DNA from 2 places in the Mesorhizobium sp. B2-4-13 genome. Region 2 is predicted to be linked to the other one. Evidence: predicted binding sites of a transcription regulator. Region 2 holds the regulator's gene; the other holds the start of a gene.
The links. Region 2 encodes PhoB, which activates phosphate uptake and scavenging genes when phosphate is short. Its sites were predicted from a motif close to TGTCATNNANCTGTCAT; they were not measured.

Region 1 (10,664 bases), on a different contig from region 2:
CCACCGGCTTCACCGCGCTCAAGGAAGTCAGCCTCGATATCCAGCGCGGCGAGATCTTCGCGCTGCTCGGCCCCAATGGCGCCGGCAAGACGACGCTGATCTCGATCGTCTGCGGCATCGTCAACCGCTCTTCGGGTACCGTGACCGTCGATGGCCATGACATCAACAAGGACTATCGCGCCGCGCGCAGCCTGATCGGGCTGGTGCCGCAGGAACTCACCATCGACGCGTTCGAGAGCGTCTGGGCGACCGTCAATTACAGCCGCGGCCTGTTCGGCAAGCCGGCCAACCCGGCCTTCGTCGAGAAGGTGCTGCGCGACCTGTCGCTGTGGGACAAGAAGGACGCCAAGGCGATCACGCTGTCGGGCGGCATGAAGCGGCGGCTGATGATCGCCAAGGCGCTGTCGCACGAGCCGCGTATCCTGTTCCTCGACGAACCGACCGCCGGCGTCGACGTCGAACTGCGCCAGGACATGTGGGCGATGGTCCGGCGGCTGCGCGAGGACGGCGTCACCATCATCCTTACCACGCACTATATCGAGGAAGCCGAGGCCATGGCCGACCGCGTCGGCGTCATCAACCGCGGCGAGATCATCCTGGTCGAGGGCAAGGCCGAACTGATGCGCAAACTCGGCCGCAAGGAGATGAGGCTGGAGCTGCGCGCGCCGCTCGGCAGCGTGCCCGACGGGCTCTCGCGCTATGCGCTCGAACTGTCGCCGGATGGCACGCAACTCACCTACACATACGACAACCAGAGCGACCGGCCGGGCGTCGCCTCGCTGATCAGGGATCTCGAGGCGGCCGGCATCCAGTTCCGCGATCTCGACACCAAGAACAGCTCGCTCGAAGAGATCTTCGTCAATCTCCTGAGGCAAGAGCCATGAACCTGCGTGCGGCCCCTAATTTTCGCGCGGTCTGGGCGATCTACCGGGTCGAGATGGCGCGTGCGTTCCGCACCGTGCTGCAGAGCATCATCTCGCCAGTCATCTCGACGTCGCTCTATTTCGTCGTCTTCGGCTCGGCCATCGGCTCGCGCATAACCGAAATCGACGGCATCGCCTACGGCGCCTTCATCGTGCCGGGACTGATCATGCTGTCGCTGTTGACGCAGTCGATCTCCAATGCCTCTTTCGCCATCTATTTCCCGAAATTCGTCGGCTCGATCTACGAGCTTTTGTCGGCGCCGGTCTCCTACCTGGAGATCGTCATCGCCTATGTCGGCGGCGCCGCGACCAAGTCGATCATCCTCGGCCTGATCATCCTGGCCACCGCCTCGCTGTTCGTGCCGCTGCACATCGAACATCCGTTCTGGATGCTCGCCTTCCTGATCCTGACGGCGGTGACCTTCAGCCTGTTCGGCTTCATCATCGGCATCTGGGCGAAAAGCTTCGAGCAGCTGCAGCTGGTGCCGCTGCTGATCATCACCCCGCTGACCTTCCTCGGCGGCAGCTTCTATTCGATCCACATGCTGCCCGGCATCTGGAAGACGATCACGCTGTTCAACCCGGTGGTCTACCTGATCAGCGGCTTCCGCTGGAGTTTCTACGGCAAGGCCGATGTCTCGGTCGTCGTCAGCCTCGGCATGACGCTGGTGTTCCTGGCCGTCTGCATCGCGATCGTCGCCTGGATCTTCCGGACCGGCTACCGGCTGAGGAACTGACGCGGCCCTAAGGTCGTGAGAGAGGCCTCAAATGGCCTTGACCAGCCGCAGCAATCCCAGCATCTCGATGTAGGTCCCCTCGCGAAAGGCGATATAGACCGGCTCCTCGGCGCCGTGGAAGCGGCGCTTGAATGCCGCCTGCCCCTGCAGGTTGAACCTGCGGCGGTTGACCCAGGGCGAGTCGTAGGCGCGCTGGAAGGTGTTGCGCCAGAACTCGCTTTCGGCAAATCCGCTCGGGCCGACATCGAGCAGCGGCGACAGGCCGAGCGTCACCACCGAAATGCCTTCCTCGCGAAAGCGGTCGACGGCGAATTTGGTCAGGCCGATCTCGGCATGCGGCGAGGCATCGATGTGCTTGCGCTTGAAGGCCGTGGTGTAGCCGATCACCTTGCCGTCGGCGAACATCGGATCGAAATCGAGCAAGGCGACGAGGTCGCCATCGGGGCCGTGCAGCACGAAACGGCGCATATCGGTGCCGAGCTGATCGTAAAATGGTCGGTTGAGGAAAGCCATCTCCCATCGCTTGACGATACGGTCGCCGCGCCAGTTTTGAGACAGCCGGGAGATCTCGTCGAGGTGGATCGTGCGTTTGTCCTCCTCGAACGAAAAGCCCTTCTTCAACAGCCAGCGCTCGGAATAACGCACCGTTTCGTTGCGCTTGCCGGAAAAATCATGGTCGGGCAGAACGAGGCGCGTGTCGATGCCCAGCCGGTTGATCTTGTAGCCAAGGCCGGCAAGGACCTGGGCGGTCTGTTCGCCGATCTGCACGAACCACGGGCCGCCGGCGCTCTCGACGAAGCGTCTGATGTAATCGGGCCGCCGATCCGGCGCCGCCACCGGATCGCCGAGCGCGAAATGATGCCTCATCTTGGTGCCGAAGGCGATGTAACCGTCGGCATCGCCAAAATAGGAAAGCTTGCTTTGCACGGCGGTGGAATAGGCGAGCGAGAAGTCGCCATGACGGCGCACCAGCGCCAGCCGTTCGACATGCGTCAGCGCCCGGCGCTCGACCTTGGGCGAGGCTCCCTCAAGGAGGTTGTCGAAATAGATCCGCAAGGAGGGCATGGTCGAGATTCCGCGTGCCGTCCATGGCGCGACGTGTCCGACGACACGCAAGACGCGCCACGGCGTCTTGATTTTTCGCAGGGTAGCCGAAATCGGGTTGCCAGTTTCGAATGCCCGCGTCCGTGACGAGATCCGCCAGCCCCCGGACCTCGAATCAATCACTTTGCCGCGACCTGATTATCGCCGATGCCGCCGATATGCCATATAGGGCTGGATGTATTCGGACGGAAGCGGGTAACGCGCTCCATGTCGTGGTTTTGACGCGGTGCCGCGACCGGCTGTTTCCGCCAGGCGGCGGAATGCTCCGGACGCGAAGCCGCCTCGGCGCGGGACCATCGAAAATCGGCATCGAGTTGCCGTTCGGGTCCTGCGCGCGATCAAACTGTTACAGCGGCCTGCGAGCCTTCAGGGCTGCCGCGAGGGCGAATGGGGTTCGAGAGTGAATGGCTGATACGACAAGCAGATCGATGGTGGAGCAGGCGGTGACGGTCGAGCCGGCGATCGTCGTTGGCGCCGGCGCCGCCGGGCTGGCCGTCGCGAGGGCCTTGATGAAGGCCGGCGTGGCGACGGCGATCCTGGAGAAGGAAAGCCGGCTGGCCGAGCCCTGGCGCCGGCGCCACGAGCAGCTGCACCTCAACACCCACCGCGATCTCTCGGCACTGCCTGGCCTTGCCTATCCCAAGGGCACCCCTGCCTTTCCGCACCGGGACGTCGTCATCCGCCATATGAACGATTTCCATGAGGCGAACCGTTTGCCGGTGGAGTTTGGCGTTTCCGTCGAGTCCATCACGTTCAGGGGCTATCACTGGGTCGTGCGCACCAGCGCCGGCTCGCGCCTGGCGCGCCATGTCGTTGTGGCCACCGGCCGCGACCGGGAACCCTTCACGCCGCAGTGGACGGGCATGCAGGCGTTCGGGGGCCGGATCATCCACTCGGCGGATTTTGGCGATGCCCAGGCCTATGCGGGCAAGAAGGTGCTGGTTGTCGGCGCCGGCAATTCGGGCTTCGACGCACTCAATCATCTGGCCGGTGTCGATGCCGCCGCTGTCTGGCTGTCGGCCCGCAACGGCCCCGCCCTTTTGCCCAAGCGCGTCGGCAAGATCGCCGTGCACCGCCTCTCGCCGCTCATGGCGCGCCTGCCGCTGCGCGTCGCCGATGCGGTGATGGCGGTGACGCAGCGCCTGGTGTTCGGCGATCTCACCAAATTCGGCGTGCCGCCCGCGCCCGCGGGCGGCGCCAGCCGCCTGACCTCGGACTATACCGCGATCGCCGCCGACGATGGCGCCGTCGATGCCATCAAATCGGGCAGGATCGTGGTGGTGCCCGGGGTACGGGAGTTCACCCGCGACGGCGTCATCCTGGCCAATGGCAGCCTGATCGCTCCCGACATCGTCATTGCCGCGACGGGCTACCGCACCGGGCTGGAGCGGATGGTCGGCAATCTCGGCGTGCTCGACGAGAAGGGCGTTCCGCTCTTCAACGGGGGCCAGGCCGATCCGAAACTGCCCGGCCTGTGGTTCACCGGCATGCGGCCGAGCATCCGCGGCTGCTTTGCCAATGCCGGCATATTGGCCAAGGCGATAGCTGCGCGGATCGCCGGCTCATCCCGCCCCTCCGGCGCCTCACGCTGAGCGACCGCATAGGACAACATTTGCCGTCGGCGTCACGCCGATTTCGGCTCCAGCCGCCGGAAACCGACAGCCTCGGTCAGCATCTCCTCGTCGACCATGCCGGCATTGTAGAGGGCCAGCAAGGTGAGCGCCAATTCACGCGCCTCGACGGATTCGGGATGCGCTTGCCGTCGGCGGCAGGCCTCGTCAAAGACACGTTGCAAGGTGGCCACTTCGTCAGGTTTGAGCAAGCCACGGTCGTAGATCGACTTGGGCATGGCGATGATCTCCTGATCACGATCTAGGGCGCCACGTGTAAATTGCCAATCTTTCCCGAGGCTTGAATATGATATCGCACAAAAGAGAGGCCCCGGATCACCGGAGCCCCTCTCATTTTTGTCTCGCCCGACCTCAGACGGCGATCTTGCCGCCACCCTGTTTGGTGATGGCGACCACCGCCGGCCGCACCGGCATGTCGGGCCTGAAATCGGGCCAGCGGGTCGACAGGTCCTCATAATAGGAGGGCCGGCCGAACGCTTCCCAATCCTCGCCGCCGTCACCCGGATGCTGGACGGCGACAAAGGCGGTCTGGTCGTCCGGCGTAAACAGCGGGCCGCACATTTCGGCGCCGATCGGCACCCGGAAGAACAGTTTCGAGGTCGCCCGCGCCGATCCTTCCGTGTCCACCGCCCACAGGCCGTCGGTGCGGCCGGTTGCCTTCGGGCCCTGGCCGTCGGTGGCGACCCACAGGCGCCCGGCCGAATCGACCGCGCAATTGTCGGGCATGCCGAACCAGCCATGGGCCGTCGTCGCGGTGGAGAAGGTGGCGCCGACGGCGGCCACCGACGGGTCGCCGCATTTCAGCAGCACTTCCCACTTGCCTTTGGTGGCGGCGAAATCGCCCTCGTCCTCGACGATTTCGATGATGTGGCCGAAGGCGTTTTCGGCACGCGGGTTGGCGGCGTCGACCTGATCGGCCTTGCGCTTGGAATTGTTGGTCAGCATGACATAGACCTTGCCGTTGCTGGCATTGGGCTGGATGTCTTCGGGCCGGTCCATCTTGGTGGCGCCAAGGAGGTCGGCGGCGCGACGTGTCTCGATCAGCACGTCGGCCTGGCCGGCAAAACCGTTTTCCGCCGTCAGCGGCCCTTGGCCGAACACGATCGGCATCCATTCGACCGAGCCGTCCTCCGCGAATTTGGCGACATGCAGCGTGCCGTCGTCGAGCATATCCTTGTTGGCCGCGCGGTCGCCGGCGTTGAACATGCCCTTGGTGACGAACTTGTAGACATAGTCGAAGCGCTCGTCGTCGCCGAGATAGAAGACCACTCGACCATCCTTGGCGACGATCGATTCGGCGCCCTCATGCTTGAAGCGGCCCATGGCGGTGCGCTTGCGCGGCACCGAGGCCGGGTCGTTGACATCGACCTCGACGATCCAGCCGAAGCGGTTGGGCTCGTTCGGCTCCTTGGCCAGGCTGAAGCGGTCATAGTGCGCGCCCCATTCATAGGCGCCTTCCGGAATGCCGAGGCGCTTGTAGTTGGCGGCCTCCTTGTGGCCCTCCGGCAGCTCGCCGGAGAAATAGCCATGGATGTTCTCCTCGGACATCACATACGTGCCCCAGGGCGTGACCCCGCCGGCGCAATTGTTGATGGTGCCGAACACCTTGACGCCGGACGGGTCGGCATTGGTCTTGACGCGGTCATGGCCGGCAACCGGGCCCGACAGCGCCATCTCGGTGTTGGCGGTGATGCGGCGGTTGAGCTTGCCGTCGCGAATTGCCCGCCATTTGCCGCCATCCTTGCGGATCTCGACGATGGTGCCGCCATGGGCGGCCATCTCGACATCGACCTGCTCTTTCGAGAGCGGCGCCACCTCGGCCGACTTCTTGCCGTCCTTCTCGACAATCTTGACGATGCCTGGGAACATCAGATGCGGGTTGGTGTATTCGTGGTTGACCACCAGCAAGCCATGCTCGGCCGAGCCATCGAGCGGGATGTAACCGACATAGTCGTTGTTGTAGCCGAACTGCTTGGCCTGGGCTTGCGCCGACTGCTTCGTCGGGTCGAATTCCGGCGAATCGGCAAACAGCGGATCGCCCCAGCGCAGCAAAACGTCGGCGTCGTAGCCCGGCGCGACGTGGTGCTTATCGTCGATACCGGCCTCCAGCTCGTCGAATTTGAACGCTGAGCCTTCCGCGGCGCGGGCATCGTCGGCGGCGATCATGGCCAGCGGGCTGACGGTGGCGGCGATCGCCGAAACGGCAAGCGAACCCTTGAGAAAGCCACGGCGCGAGAACCGCGCGGCGATGATCTCGCCCATGGTGCGGTTCTCGCTGGGATTGTTGGCCGGGCCTTCATTTTGCTCGAGCAGGCTGGTGCGGAATCGGGCGTCGGGAGAGCGATGTTCGGTCATGGGAACCTCTGGCTTGGTTTGGCTGGAGCTTGTTGCCTGTTCGACCGCCTTACGTCAGGCTGATCACATTTTCGTGACATCGTATCTCCGCTGCCGCTCGCTCACGAGACCGATTTTTCACGCCTCGCCTGGGACTTTGGTCCAAGCTTGCGCCTGCAAAGGTCCTGGGGGACAAACGCAACGGTCGGAGGTCGCTTCCGGTCACCACGTCTTTCGGCGATGTTGTTGCACTGCAACGTTGGGGTGGGCGCGCCGGCTCAATCGACGGAGATCAGTATGCGTGGATCGATCACGGCCCGTTGTTGCCGTCTGGCTCTCAGATCGGCGGCCGTCCTGGCGCTGACCATCGCTCCCTATGGAATAGCCTTCCATCGCTTCGTGCCTGGAATCGATGCCGCGACCGCACATGCCGACAAGGGTGGCAACGGCGGTGGCGGTGGGAATGGCGGTGGCGGTAACAGCGGTGGCGGTGGCGGCAACAGCGGCAATGGAGGAAACAGCGGCAACGGCAATAGCGGTAACAGCGGCGGCGGGAATAGCGGAAAGGGTAAGGGCCAGGGCAACCAGAGCACAAGCCATGTCAACGCCACGACCGGCGACACGGTCGACGTGGACGGCAACAAGATTACAGTTCAGCACCCGGATGGCTTGACGGAAAAAATCGAGAACGGCCGTTTCAGCATGAAGGATAAGCTCGGCCGCACGATCATCGATCGCCGTGCCACACCGGCCGACGCCAGCCGTCTCAAGGCGCTTTGAATTTCGGCCCTATGAATTTCGCCTTGTGAAGCTGGTCAACAGGCAACGACCAGTTTCACACGTCACCTCCGCCGCCCCCCGGCGGAGGTGACCTCGTTTCGCGGCGTTCCACGATGGCTACGAACGGTCCCTGTCGCGGTCGCGAAACTCGCGCATGATGAGGGCCGCTTCAGTACGATTTCGCACGTTGAGTTTCGACAGCACCCCCGTCATGTGATGCTTGACGGTCTTCTCCTGCAGTTCCAGGCGCAAGGCGACTTCCTTGTTGCTCAGTCCCTCCGCCACCAGCCGCAGTATTTCGGTCTGCCGGCCGGTGAGTTGCCGCAGCCGGTCCGCCACGCCGTTGGCGGGCTGCAAGGACTGCACGTCGGAAAGCAGCCGGGCCGACAGCATCGGCGAAAGATAGCTTTCGCCGGCCGCCACGTTGCGCAGGATATCGGCAAGCGCACGCGATCCGACGCCTTTGAGGACATAGCCGAGCACCCCGGCGTTCAAGGCCTTGGTCACATCGGCATTCGCCTCTGAAACGGTCAGCATGACGATCTTCTGGGCGGGATGGTCGGCAAGGATGCTGGCAACCGCGGCCAGGCCGCCGCCCGGCATTGAAATGTCGATGAGCAATATGTCGGGCTGCATGGTCGAGGCGATGCGCTCCGCGTCCTGCGCGGTCGCACCTTCGCCGACCATCTCGAAGCCGCCGATCTCCGACAGGCTGCGCGTCACGCCTTCGCGGAACAGCGGATGATCGTCGACAATGGCAATGCGGATGGCGCCGATCATGCTTGCTCCTCGACCGAAAGACGGATCACCAGCTTCGTGCCTTTCGGCCCTGTGAGTGTTTCGAATTGGCCGCCAATGCTTTCAACCCGCTCCCTGAGGCCGGCAAGGCCCAACCCCTCGGCCCGCGCCGGATCGAAGCCCGGTCCGCCGTCCGATACTTCAACGAAAAGCCTACCATTTTTCATGCCTGCACGCACCGCCTGATCCTTGCCCCGTCCGTGGCGGTAGGCATTGTTCAGCCCCTCCTGCACGAAGCGATAGATGCTGATCTTCTCAGAAGCGCCGGGCTCCGGCAAATGTCTCGGCATCGTAAGCGTCACCGATGTGCCCGTCCGGCGCTCGTGTTCTTCGACGGCCAGCCGCAGCACGTCCGCCGCCGCCGCCGTTTCTATCTGCGGCAGGACCAGGCCGGTGCAGATGCCGCGTATCTCGCGCATCGCATCCTCCAGTGTCTTGCGGATCATGGCGATTTCGGTCGAGCGGCCTTCGCTGCCATGCCCGTCGCCGGTAAACACCGGACTGTCCATGCGCAGCGCGGCCAGCGCCACGAGCTGGGCAGGGCCGTCATGCAGGTCGGCGCCGATCCGACGCAGATATCTTTCGTTGAGCGCGGTGGCGCGGCGGGACGCCCGCTGCACACGATGCCGCAAGGCGCTGTTCTGCGTCACCAAGCCCTGCAGCTCGGACACCTGGCGGCGCAGCGCCCCGCGCTGGTCGTCGATAATGCGGCTGCCGCGCAGGACGATGCCCGACAGTAGCAGAAATGCTGTCAAGGTGGTGCCGGCCACGACCAGCCAGCTCGACAGCAGGGCGGAAGCCAGGGTAGCCTTGAAATCGCTGGCGACCTCGTAGAATTCGGTGACGGCGACCACTTCGCCGGACCAGGGCTCGCGCACTGGATTGTAGATCTCGAGCAACGGCACACCCGCGGCCCGCTCCTTGTCTTCGTTCTCGTCGAACGTATCGAACTGGGCAACGACGCTGCCCTGGAAGGCAGAACGCAGATTGTCGTTCAGGTCGAAGCGGCGACCCGTCAAAGCCGAGTCCTTCGCATAGAGGATCGTGCCGTCGCGGCGCCAGAGCCTGAAGGATGCCAGGCGTTTGCCGAGCGCGCCCTGGCCGAGCGTCTCGTCGAGCGCCTGCTTGACGGATGCGCTGAGCTCCTCGCTCTTGCGCAGGTCGGGCAGCAGCGGCGCAATCACGCTGTCGACATAGAGCGCCGTCGTGGCGGCCGAATTGCGAGTGACGCCGTCCCGGATCTGCGTCGTCACCCAGGTCCCGACGATCACCATGACGACCAGCAGCCCAAAACCGCCGGCAACGACGAATTGCAGGGCAAGGGAAAGCTCGCTCCAGCGCCGCGCCAAGTTCTGAAAAATACGAATCATGAACCCCTGACCGCCCCTCTATCGACAGGCTGGGCGATTCCGGCACATTGAGCTTCAGTCTCGCCGTTGCCAAGACCCTCGTTTGAACGACGTCGCTTGACGTTCCGGCACGCTTCGGAAACAAGGTCGGCGATATCAGGCAAAAGGCGCTTCGAGGGGGACGGGACGTTGAGTTTTTCGGGACTTCTGCAGCTCGGCTTTTCGACGGTGATCTTCCTCCTGGCGGCGACCGCCGCCAAGCAATGGGGGCTGGCGCCCAGCCTCGGCAAGATCCTGCTGACGCTGGCGCTCTATTCGCTGGGCAATCTGATCATGCTGCGGTTGATCCGCGAGTTCGGCATGTCGGTATCGTTCAGCCTCTCGGCGGTGATCCAGCTGGTTTCGGTCAATGTCGTTGCGCTGGTGTTCTTCGGCGAGCGCGTCAACGCGCTGCAGGCGGCCGGCATCGCGCTGGCAATCGCAGCCGTGGCGCTGATCACGCTTGGGCCCTATCTGCAAGGGCGGATGTAACGGTGCCGATGAAGAACGCCGCGAAAGCTCTGCTCAATCGGGTCGAATTCCCGGTGCTGCTGGCCGGCCTGGTCATCGCCGGTGGGCTGTGGGCGTTCGAGGAATTGATGGAGGTGGCACGGGCCACCACGCCGCACGCCTTCGATACCGAAATCCTGCTTGCATTCCGCCAGGCCGGTCAACCGGCGATCCCGATCGGTCCGCCATGGCTGGAAGGCGCGATGCGCGACATCACCAGCCTCGGCAGCTCCAGTGTTCTGGTGCTGATCACGGCGGCGACGATCATCTATCTGCTGTTGATCCGCCGCCCGGCGACGGCGCTTCTCATGTTCGTTGCCGTGGCGGGCGGCCAGGTGCTGTCGAGCCTGCTGAAAGCCGGCGTCGACCGGCCGCGCCCGGAACTGGTTTCGCATCTTGTCAACGAGACGTCGCTTTCCTTCCCGAGCGGCCATGCCATGCTGTCGGCGGTGACCTACC
Region 2 (10,664 bases):
CTTCAGCGCGCCCGGCCCCGGTATGGCACCTGGAGGACATTTGCCCAGGATGATCATCCCAAGCACCTCGTCCTGCGTGACGTCAGTCGTGCGGGCGGTACCGACCACCTGGCCATTCTTCATCACGCAGACACGGTCGGCCAGCTCGAACACGTCGTGGATGTCGTGGCTGATCAGGAAGATGCCGATGCCATCGGATTTGAGCTGCCTGACCAACTCGCCGACCTGGGCGGTTTCCTGGGGCCCAAGTGCCGCCGTCGGCTCGTCCATGATCAGGATGCGGGCATTGAACAGGATCGCGCGGGCGATCGCCACCGATTGCCGCTGACCGCCTGACAGCTTGATCACCGGCTCCTTGAAGCGCTGGAAGCGGGGATTGAGCCGCCCCATCACCTTGCGCGCCTCGGCCTCCATGGCGACGTCGTCGAGCGTGCCCCAGGCGGTCATCAGTTCGCGGCCGAGGAACAGGTTGGCGGCGGCATCGACATTGTCGGCCAGCGCCAGCGTCTGGTAGATCGTCTCGATACCGTATTTCTTGGCGTCGCGCGGGTTGGAAATCGCTGCCTCCTCGCCATTGACGAAGATCTGGCCCGCATCGCGCTTGTAGGCGCCGGACAGGATCTTGATCAGCGTCGACTTGCCGGCGCCGTTGTGGCCGAGCAGTGCCACGACCTCGCCGGGGAAAAGATCGATCGAGGCGTCGTCGACGGCGCGGATGCCGCCGAAGGCGATCGAGATGTTGCGCATGTCGACCAGCGGCGTGCCAGTGAGCGCAGTTGTGAGGGCCCTTACGGGAGCGGTTTTGTCAGCCATGGTCGTATCCCTAAACCCGCTTGCGATAGACGGTGTCGAGCCAGACGGCGATGACCAGCACGGCGCCGACGACGATGCTTTGCAACGGCGAATCGACACCGAGCAGCACCATGCCCGACTGCAGCGACTGCATCAGCAATGCACCGAGCATGGCGCCGATGATGGTTCCCGAGCCGCCGGCAAGCGAGGTGCCGCCGATGACGGCCGCGGCAATGACCAGCAGCTCATCCAATGTTCCCAGCACATTGGTGGACGAGTTCTGCCGGGCCGACGAAATGGCGGCGGCGATCGTGGCCAGCACGCCCATGATCATGAACACCTTCATGGTGATCCAGCGCGTGTTGATGCCGGCGAGATTGGCCGCTTCCGGATTGCCGCCGATAGCAAAGACATAACGGCCGAAACGGGTGCGGTTGGTGATGAAGGTCATGACCAGACCGACGGCGACCGCCATCAGCACCGGTATGGCGATGCCGTGGGCGATGAACAGCCCGCCCTCCGGCACGGTGATGTTGTTGGCGGCCGCGTACCGGTTCACGATCCCGATCGGCCATGGATAGGAGTTGGCTAGCCAGACCGCGCCCATGATGACGGCGCAGGTGACGACGCCGAGCAGCGTCTCGGCCCAGATCGGCCGCAGGGGGAAGCGGAAGCGCTTGCGCTGAACCCGCCCGTTGAACAGCGCGAACACCACGGCCAGGCAGGCGACGATGCCGACGACCCAGCTCCAGGTGGCGCCGATCGATCCGGCCGGTCCGCCGCCCATAAGCTGGAACGTGGCGTCGAGCGGTGCCACCGTCTGGCCTGACGTGACCCACCAGGCGGCGCCGCGCCAGACCAGCAGGCCACCCAGCGTGACGATGAAGGCCGGCACTTCGAGATAGGCGATGACGAAGCCCTGGAAGGCGCCGATCAAAAGCCCGAGCGCCAGACCGATGACCAGTGCCAGGACCCAGATCCATGGGTTGCCGAGTTCAAGTCCTACGAACCGAACCAGGAAATGTACCTGCGCAAAGCCCATGACCATGCCGATCAAGCCCTCGGCGGAACCGACGGACAGGTCGATGTTGCGCATGACGATGACCAGCACCATGCCGCAGGCCATGATGGCGACCGCGGACGTCTGCACCGACAGGTTCCACAGATTGCGTGGCGTGAGGAACGTGCGGCTGTCGAAATCGAGCGGATTGACACCAAGACGCAGGCTCGAAATCACATGCAGCGCGACCCAGATCAGCAGCAGCGCGCCGATCATGCCGAGCATGCGGGTATCGATCTCGGTCGCCTTCAGGAAACGCGCGACCGCGCCGAGTTCCGACGCACGCGCCGTATCGGCCTGCGAGGTTGAGGTCGTGTCGGTCATGATGTCCTCCCAGCGGCTTGCCGTCTGACGCGGAGCCGGACCAGAGCCCAGAAGTTAGCCGCCAGCGGCGGAAACACAAATCTTGTCGGGAAAACGCCGCGGCTTGGAAGCAATTCCAGGAAAAGTGCGTAAGGGTTTTTGTCCGGAATTGCGAAGACAAGGAAATTGGAACGGCCAGTGTTCAGAACACTGACCGTTCCACGCCGCGGCGTTTCCGACTTTTCAGGCGATCAAGCTCAGTTGCAGGCCGCGACGCTGCCCGCGGCAACGCCCGTGCAGACTTCGTCCTTCTTGATCCAGCCGGCGTCGATGACGAGGTTGAGATTGTCCTTGGTGATGGCCACCGGGGTCAGGAACAGCGACTTGACGGTGTTGCCGCCAGGCGTCGTGAAGTCCTTCACGCCGGCGATGTCGGTCATCTTCTTGCCGTCGGCGAGTTGCGAGGCGATCTCGGCGGCGTTCTTGCCGAGTTCGCGCGCGTCCTTCCACACCGACACGGTCTGGGTGCCGAGCGCGATGCGGTTGAGCGCGGCGTGGTCGCCGTCCTGGCCGGAGACCGGCACGGTGCCGGCGAGCCCCTGCGCCGTCAGCGCCGCGACGACGCCGCCGGCGGTGCCGTCATTGGCGGCGACCACGGCGTCCACCTTGTTGTCGTTGGCGGTGAGGAACTGTTCCATGTTCTTCTGGGCGTTGGCGGGCAGCCAGCCGTCCGTATAGGCTTCGCCGACATTCTTGATCTTGCCGCTGTCTATGGCCGCCTTCAGCACTTCCATCGAGCCCGAGAACAGGAAGTCGGCATTCGGATCGGCGCCGGAGCCCTTGATGAAGACGTAATTGCCCTCAGGCTTCACCTTGAACACTTCGCGGGCCTGCATGCGGCCAACTTCCTTGTTGTCGAAGGTCAGGTAGAAGACGTCCTTGTTCTCGATCAGGCGGTCATAGCCGACGACCGGAATGCCCTCGTCGAGCGCCTTCTGTACCGCCGGGCCGATGGCCGACGCGTCCTGCGCCAGGATGATCAGCGAATTGGCACCCTGCGAAATCAGGCTCTCGACATCGGTCAGCTGCTTGCCGGGATTGGACTGCGCATCGGCGGAAATGTACTTGTCGCCCGCGGCCTCGATCGCCTTCTTCATGGCCGCCTCGTCGGTCTTCCAGCGCTCCTCCTGGAAGTTGGACCACGACACGCCGATGACCTTGTCCTTTGCCTGCGCGACCGACGCCAGCGTCAGCGACATGGCGACACCCGCCAGAATGGCGACTGTGAATCTCTTCATGATATCCTCCCTGCGCCCGCGTGTGGCGCGACCAAACTGGCCCTAAGGCCGGCACAAAGGCCCTAATTTTTTCGAGCCTCGAAAAAACACTGGTCCATCGCCGGAACACTGTCAACATCGATTCTGACGGATTTTGAGGTGCCGGAAGCCTTTTTTCGAGCCCCGCAATAAATAAATGACAGCCCCAGCCGCTTCTGCCAGTATTCGACCCGTTGCCGGAGGTGTTCGAGGGGGCGTCAAGAACCGCGGCGACGGGGAGGGAAATCATGTCGGTCGGAATCCGCCACGACGATCTGCGCCGGCGCAACCGCGCAATGGTGATTGGAGCCGTGCGCCGGGGTGGCCAGCCCTCGCGCACCGAGATCGCCGCCACCACCGCCCTGAGCCACTCGACCATATCGGCGATATCAGCCGACCTGATCGGCGAAGGTATCCTGAGCGAAGGCAAGCCGAACGAGGCCGGCTCACTGAAACGCGGCCGGCCGCAGGTTGGCCTTGGTCTCAACCCCGAGGCCGCGGCGGTCATGACCGTGGTGCTGTCGCTGAATTTCCTCTCCGTCGCCGTCATCGACTACGCCGGCCAGGTGATATCGGAGGAGCAGCGCCGGCTGGACACGCTGACCATGTCCCGCGAGGCGCTGATCGGCGAATGCGTGGCCATCGTCCGCCGCCGCCTCGAAGATCCCGACCTCGACGTCGCCAGCATCGCCCGCATCGCGCTGGCGATCCAGGGTATCACCGACACCGAGGCGCGCGCCATGCTGTGGTCGCCGATCACGCCGCAGACGGACATTGCCTTCGCCGACATACTCGAAGCCGAATTCGGCATCCCCGCCACCATGGAGAACGACTGCAACATGATGGCTGTGGCGCTGCGCTGGCGCGACCCCGAGCGCTACCGCGACGACTTCATCGCCATCCTGCTCTCGCACGGCATCGGCATGGGGCTGGTGCTGAAGGGCGAGCTGTTCACCGGCACCCATTCCTCGGGCGGCGAGTTCGGCCACATGATCCATCGCCCCGGCGGCGCGCTCTGCCGCTGCGGGCGGCGCGGCTGCGTCGAGGCCTATGCCGGCAACTATGCCATCTGGCGTAATGCAGGACAGCTGGGTGAGGACGCCAAACCGGTCGACGTCAGCGACGCCGACATGCGCGCATTGGCGGCTACGGCGCGCGAAAGAGACGGACCGGAGCGCGAGGCCTATCGCAAGGCCGGCGAGGCGCTGGGCTATGGCCTTGGCAGCCTGTTCGCGCTGATCGATCCGGCGCCGGTTGCGATGGTCGGCGTCAGCGCCGCCGCCTTCGATCTGATCGAGCCGGCCTTGCGCGAGGCCATCGCCCAGACCGCCGGCGGCCAGCATTCGAAATCGATTTCCTTCGATACAGAGCCGAACGAATTGCCGCTGATCCGCGAGGGCTGCGCCATGCGCGCGCTCACCTTCGTCGACCAGGAGATTTTCGCGCCGGGCGTGCAGGTGAGATCCGGCAAGAACGTGGCCTGATCTCAATCCTCGCGGATTGCGTAGCCTGCGCCACGGATGGTGCGTATCACATCGGGCATGCGGCCATTGTTGACCGCCTTGCGCAGGCGGCCGACATGCACATCCACGGTGCGCTCGTCGATGTAGATCGTCTCGCCCCAGACATTGTCGAGCAACTGGCTGCGCGAGAACACGCGGCCGGGATGGCGCATCATGAATTCGAGTAGCCGGAACTCGGTCGGTCCGAGCCGGATCTCGCTCTTCTTGCGATAGACCCGGTGCGATTCGCGGTCGAGCACGATGTCGCCGACCTTGAGCACGCTGGACAGCACTTCCGGTTTGGCGCGGCGCAGCAGCGCCTTGACCCGGGCCATGAATTCCGGCGTCGAGAACGGCTTGACCAGATAGTCGTCGGCGCCGGTCGAGAGGCCGCGCACGCGATCGCTCTCCTCGCCGCGCGCCGTCAGCATGATGATCGGCAGTCGCTCCGTCTCGGGCCGCATGCGCAGGCGCCGACAGAGTTCGATGCCGGAAACCGCCGGCACCATCCAGTCGAGCACCAGCAGGTCGGGCACGTTTTCCTGGAGGCGTATCTCGGCTTCGTCGCCGCGTGTCACCACCTCGACCTGGTAACCCTCGGACTCCAGGTTGTAGCGGAGGAGCACGCCCAGCGGCTCCTCGTCCTCCACCACCATGATGCGTGGCGCGATCATCGATCGATCATCCCTGCCGTCAAGCCGCCGGCACCGACATCGCCGTCTCGTCCTGCTTCGGACGGTTGGCGGGCAGTTGCGTGCCGGTCAGCACATAATACGCATTCTCGGCGATGTTGGTCACATGGTCGCCGATGCGTTCGAGATTCTTGGCGCAGAACAAAAGATGCGTACAAGCCGTGATGTTGCGGGGATCCTCCATCATGTAAGTCAGGAGTTCGCGGAAGACCGAAGTGTATTTGACGTCGATGCGTTCGTCGTCATTCCTGAGCTTGGCGAGGGCGGCGGCATCGCCGGCCGCATATTCCTCGACGACGCCCTGCACCTGGATCAGCACCAGCTGCGCCATGGAGTCGATGGAATGCGACAAGTCGCGCGGCGTGGCGGTGAGGCCTACCGAGCCGACGCGCTTGGCGATGTTCTTGGCAAGGTCGCCGATGCGTTCGAGATCGCCCGCCATGCGGATCGAGCCGACGACATGACGCAGATCGTCGGCCATCGGCTGGCGCTTGGCGATCAGGGTGATGGCGCGATCATCGAGTTCGCGCTGGCGCGCGTCCATGATGGCGTCGTCGGAGACGACGCGCTGTGCCAGCGCGTTGTCGGAATTCAGCAGCGCCTTGGTGGCGCCGCCGACCATCGTGCCGGCGAGATCGCCCATGTCGCTGATCAGCTTGCTGATCTGTCCGAGATCCTCGTCGAAGGCTGCGACTGTGTGTTCGGCCATGATCCTGGTCCTCGTATGCGTGAGATCAGCCGAAGCGGCCGGTGATGTAGTCCTGCGTGCGCTTCTCGCGAGGCGACGTGAAGATCTTCTCGGTCTTGTCGAATTCGACCAGCTCGCCCAGATACATGAAAGCCGTCTGCTTCGAGACGCGCGCGGCCTGCTGCATGTTGTGGGTGACGATGACGATCGTGTAGTCGGCCTGCAACTCGTCGATCAATTCCTCGATCTTGGCGGTCGACAATGGGTCGAGCGCCGAGGCCGGTTCGTCGAGCAGGATGACCTCCGGCTTGACCGCCACGGTGCGGGCGATGCAAAGCCGCTGCTGCTGGCCGCCCGACAGGCTGAGGCCGCTGGCATTGAGCTTGTCCTTGACCTCGTTCCACAGCGCGGCGCGTTTCAACGCCTGCTCGACACGGCCGTCCATCTCGGCCTTGCCGATCTTCTCATAGAGCCTGACGCCGAAGGCGATATTCTCATAGATCGACATCGGGAACGGCGTCGGCTTCTGGAACACCATGCCGATCTTGGTGCGCAACAGGTTGAGGTCCTGCGAGCGGTCGAGAACGTTCTGGCCGTCGAGCAGCACCTGACCCTCGGCGGTCTGCTTGGGGTAGAGCTCGTAGATGCGGTTGAAGACGCGCAGCAGCGTCGACTTTCCGCAACCCGACGGTCCGATGAAGGCCGTCACGCTGCGCTCGGGCAGCGACAAGGTGATGTCTTTCAGCGCCTTCGACTGGCCGTAGTAGAAATTGAGGTTCTTGACCTCGATCTTCGCCTTGGCGGCTGCCTCTGTCGCAATCGTCATGTCTGGAGACAACATCTGGCTCATTTGTCCTCTCTGCGTCCGGTCAGGCTGCGCGCAAAGATGCTGAGCGCGAGAACCGTCAATGTGATTATGAGTGCGCCGGTCCACGCCAGTTGCTGCCACTCCTCGTAAGGGCTGAGAGCGAACTGGAAGATGGTCACCGGCAGGCTGGCCATCGGCGCATTGAGATTGCTCGACCAGAACTGGTTGTTGAGCGCTGTGAAGAGTAGCGGCGCCGTCTCGCCGGAAATGCGGGCAATGGCCAGCAATATGCCGGTGACGATGCCGGACATCGCCGCGCGGTAGGCCACCGAACGGATCACCACCCAGCGCGGCGCGCCAATCGCCGTGCCGGCCTCGCGCAAAGCGTTCGGCACAAGGTTGAGCATGTCCTCGGTGGTACGCACCACGACGGGAATGACCAGGATGGCCAGTGCCACGGCACCGGCGATGGCCGAGAAATGCCCCATCGGCCGTACCATCAATTCGTAGACGAACAGGCCGATGATGATTGAGGGCGCCGACAGCAGGATGTCGTTGATAAAGCGCACCACGGTGGTGAGCTTCGAAAAGCGGCCATATTCGGCCATGTAGGTGCCGGCCAGCACGCCGATCGGCGTGCCGACGACGATGCCGATAATGGTCATCACGATGCTGCCGTAGATGGCGTTGAGCAGGCCACCGGCATCACCGGGCGGCGGGGTCATTTCCGTGAACACTGAGAGCGAAACGCCCGACAGGCCCTTATAGAGCAGCGCGCCGAGGATCAGCGCCAGCCAGGCAAGGCCGATGCCGGCGGCGATGACGCAGAGCGTCATCATCACGCCGTTCTTGCGCTTGCGGCTCTGGTGAAGCGATGCGGCTGTCGACATCGGTCAGACTCCGGTACGGGCATCGATGCGCATCAGCATGTAGCGGGCGACGGCAAGGATGAGGAAGGTGATGACGAACAGGATCAGGCCGAGCGCCACCAACGAGGAAGTGTAGAGATCGCCGACGGCTTCGGTGAATTCGTTGGCGATGGTTGCCGAGATCGTCGTTGCCGGCGCGAACAGCGAGGCGCTGATCCGGTGGGCGTTGCCGATGACGAAGGTGACCGCCATGGTTTCACCGAGTGCACGGCCGAGCGCAAGCATGACGCCGCCCATGATGCCGATGCGGGTGTAGGGGACGACGACCCGGCGTGTTACCTCCCAGGTCGTGCAGCCAATGCCGTAGGCGGACTCCTTCAGCACCGGCGGCACCGTATCGAACACATCCTTGGTGATCGAGGTGATGAAAGGCAGGATCATGATGGCCAGGATCATCGCCGAGGTCAGCAGGCCGATGCCATAAGGAGGCCCGGCAAACAGGCTGTTAAGGCCGGGAATGCCGTGGAACACGTTGATGATGAAAGGTTGCACTGTCGTCTGCAGGAACGGTGCCAGCACGAACAGGCCCCAGATGCCGTAGATGATCGAGGGGATGCCGGCCAGCAGTTCCACGGCCATGCCGATCGGGCGCCGGAGCGGACGCGGGCAAAGCTCGGTGAGAAAAATGGCGATGCCGATACCGAGCGGCACAGCGATCAGAATGGCGATGGCCGAAGTGATGATGGTGCCATAGATCGGCGCCAGGGCGCCGAATTTCTCGGTGACGGGATTCCAGCTCTCGGTGGTCAGAAAGGAGAAGCCGAAGGTCGACAGTGCCTGCCAGGAACCGGCGAACAGCGAGATAGCGACGCCGCCGAGCAGCACCAGCACGAGAATGGCGGCGGCGCGGGTCAGCCCATGGAAGATCGAATCGGTCAACGCGAACCGTCTGACGGTGGCGTCGCGTGAACCTCGAATGGCTGGCAAGGCTTCGTGGGCAGCGCTCATGTCAAGCTCGGCTCTTTGTGTTGATTGAAAAGGAGCGCCGCGGGGCGGCGCTCCTCCAGAAAGATATTACTCGCCGGCGTAGACGGGCTTGCCGTCGGCCTTGATGTCGGCCTTCCACGAAGCCTTGATCAGGTCGACGACGCTATCGGGGATCGACACATAGTCGAGCGCCTTGGCGGTTTCCTTGCCGTCCTTGTAGGCCCAGGCAAAGAACTTGAGCGCTTCGCCGGTGGCCGCGGCATCGTCCGGGGTCTTGTGGATCAGCACCCAGGTCGAGGCAGCGATCGGCCAAGTGGCGTCGCCCGGCTCGTTGGTGATGATGACGTTGAAGTTCTTGGCGCCCTTGAAGTCGGCGTTCGAAGCAGCCGCGCCGAAGGATTCGAGCGACGGCTCGACGACCTTGCCGGCGGCGTTCAGCATCTTGGAGTAGGAGAGATTGTTCTGCTTGGCATAGGCATATTCGACATAGCCGATGCCGCCGTCGGTCTGCTTGACGGTGTTGGCAACGCCTTCGCTGCCCTTGGCGCCGACGCCGGTCGGCCATTCGACGGCCGTATCCGAGCCGACCTTGTCCTTCCAGTCGGGCGAGAGCTTCACGAGGTAGTCAGTGAAGTTGAAGGTCGTGCCCGAGCCGTCCGAACGATGAACGACGGCGATAGCGGTCGACGGCAGGGTGAGCGAGGGGTTCAGGGCCTTGATCGCGGCATCGTCCCAGGTGGTGATCGCGCCGAGATAGATCTGGGCCAGCGTCTTGCCGTCGAGGACGAGTTCGCCCGGCTTGATGCCCGTGAGGTTGACGATCGGCACGATGCCGCCCATCACCATCGGGAACTGCACGAGGCCGTTCTTTTCGAGATCGGCGTCGGACATCGGCTTGTCGGTGGCGCCGAAGGTCACGGTCTTGGCGATGACCTGCTTGATGCCGCCGCCCGAGCCGATCGACTGATAGTTGAGGCCGATGCCAGTATCCTTCTTGTAGGTGTCGGCCCATTTGGCGAACACCGGATAGATGAAGGTCGAGCCGGCGCCGGAAAGGTCAGCTGCCATTGCTGCGGAAAGGGTGAGGGTGGACGCCGCAGCCATTGCAATCGCAACGGCCGCCGAGCGGATGAAATGTCTCATGTGGCCTGCTCCTGTTCGGAAGATGGTCTCTCGGCGCCACTTCTTGCCGGCGCCCGCTGAGGCCAATAGCCTTCGATTATAACAGTCGCATGACAGTTTCATGTCAGCCCGGTAACGCGTTGCCGGTAACGCGAAAGACGCCGGTCTCGGGCGCTCGCGGCGCGGTCCGAGTTTGCCGCCGGAATCAGGGGCTTGAGCCCTCCGACGGCTGGAATCACCCCGGACTCGACCAGGCTTTCCCAAATGAAGAAAATCCGGACGGGAGCGCGTTGCTCGCAGCCAGAGCGTGTCATGGCCGGGCCATCGCCAAAAACAGGTCCGTTGGGGTAGAGTGACACTGTTTCTTGCAGGCGGTCGCTGCTCCCGCCCGTAACTGAGAAGAGCGGAATTCGATTTCGCTATTGTTCCGGCTGGACACCGCCTTTGATATGGCGCGATCGCACCATAGTCATTGCACGCAGCGGTAGCAGCGAATCTCCTGCTGATTCCTTGATTGCCTCGCCG

Region 1: a site for PhoB is predicted at 6,813-6,829, ahead of FJ936_RS23140 (PhoX family phosphatase). Genes of this name have one in related genera too.

The regions. Positions count from the first base shown of each region.
Region 1 is NZ_VFVB01000009.1:90,874-101,537, reverse strand. Features, by position in the region: gene FJ936_RS23165 (ABC transporter ATP-binding protein) at 1-884, shown strand, start outside; gene FJ936_RS23160 (ABC transporter permease) at 881-1,660, shown strand; gene FJ936_RS23155 (phosphatidylglycerol lysyltransferase domain-containing protein) at 1,688-2,725, opposite strand; gene FJ936_RS23150 (NAD(P)/FAD-dependent oxidoreductase) at 3,169-4,356, shown strand; gene FJ936_RS23145 (hypothetical protein) at 4,389-4,613, opposite strand; gene FJ936_RS23140 (PhoX family phosphatase) at 4,747-6,750, opposite strand; gene FJ936_RS23135 (hypothetical protein) at 7,027-7,509, shown strand; gene FJ936_RS23130 (response regulator transcription factor) at 7,627-8,289, opposite strand; gene FJ936_RS23125 (sensor histidine kinase) at 8,286-9,677, opposite strand; gene FJ936_RS23120 (hypothetical protein) at 9,846-10,187, shown strand; gene FJ936_RS23115 (phosphatase PAP2 family protein) at 10,196-10,664, shown strand, end outside.
Region 2 is NZ_VFVB01000007.1:82,051-92,714, reverse strand. Features, by position in the region: gene FJ936_RS19770 (ATP-binding cassette domain-containing protein) at 1-813, opposite strand, end outside; gene FJ936_RS19765 (sugar ABC transporter permease) at 824-2,176, opposite strand; gene xylF (D-xylose ABC transporter substrate-binding protein) at 2,413-3,453, opposite strand; gene FJ936_RS19755 (ROK family protein) at 3,720-4,955, shown strand; gene phoB (phosphate regulon transcriptional regulator PhoB) at 4,958-5,647, opposite strand; gene phoU (phosphate signaling complex protein PhoU) at 5,667-6,374, opposite strand; gene pstB (phosphate ABC transporter ATP-binding protein PstB) at 6,400-7,203, opposite strand; gene pstA (phosphate ABC transporter permease PstA) at 7,200-8,051, opposite strand; gene pstC (phosphate ABC transporter permease subunit PstC) at 8,055-9,038, opposite strand; gene pstS (phosphate ABC transporter substrate-binding protein PstS) at 9,105-10,160, opposite strand.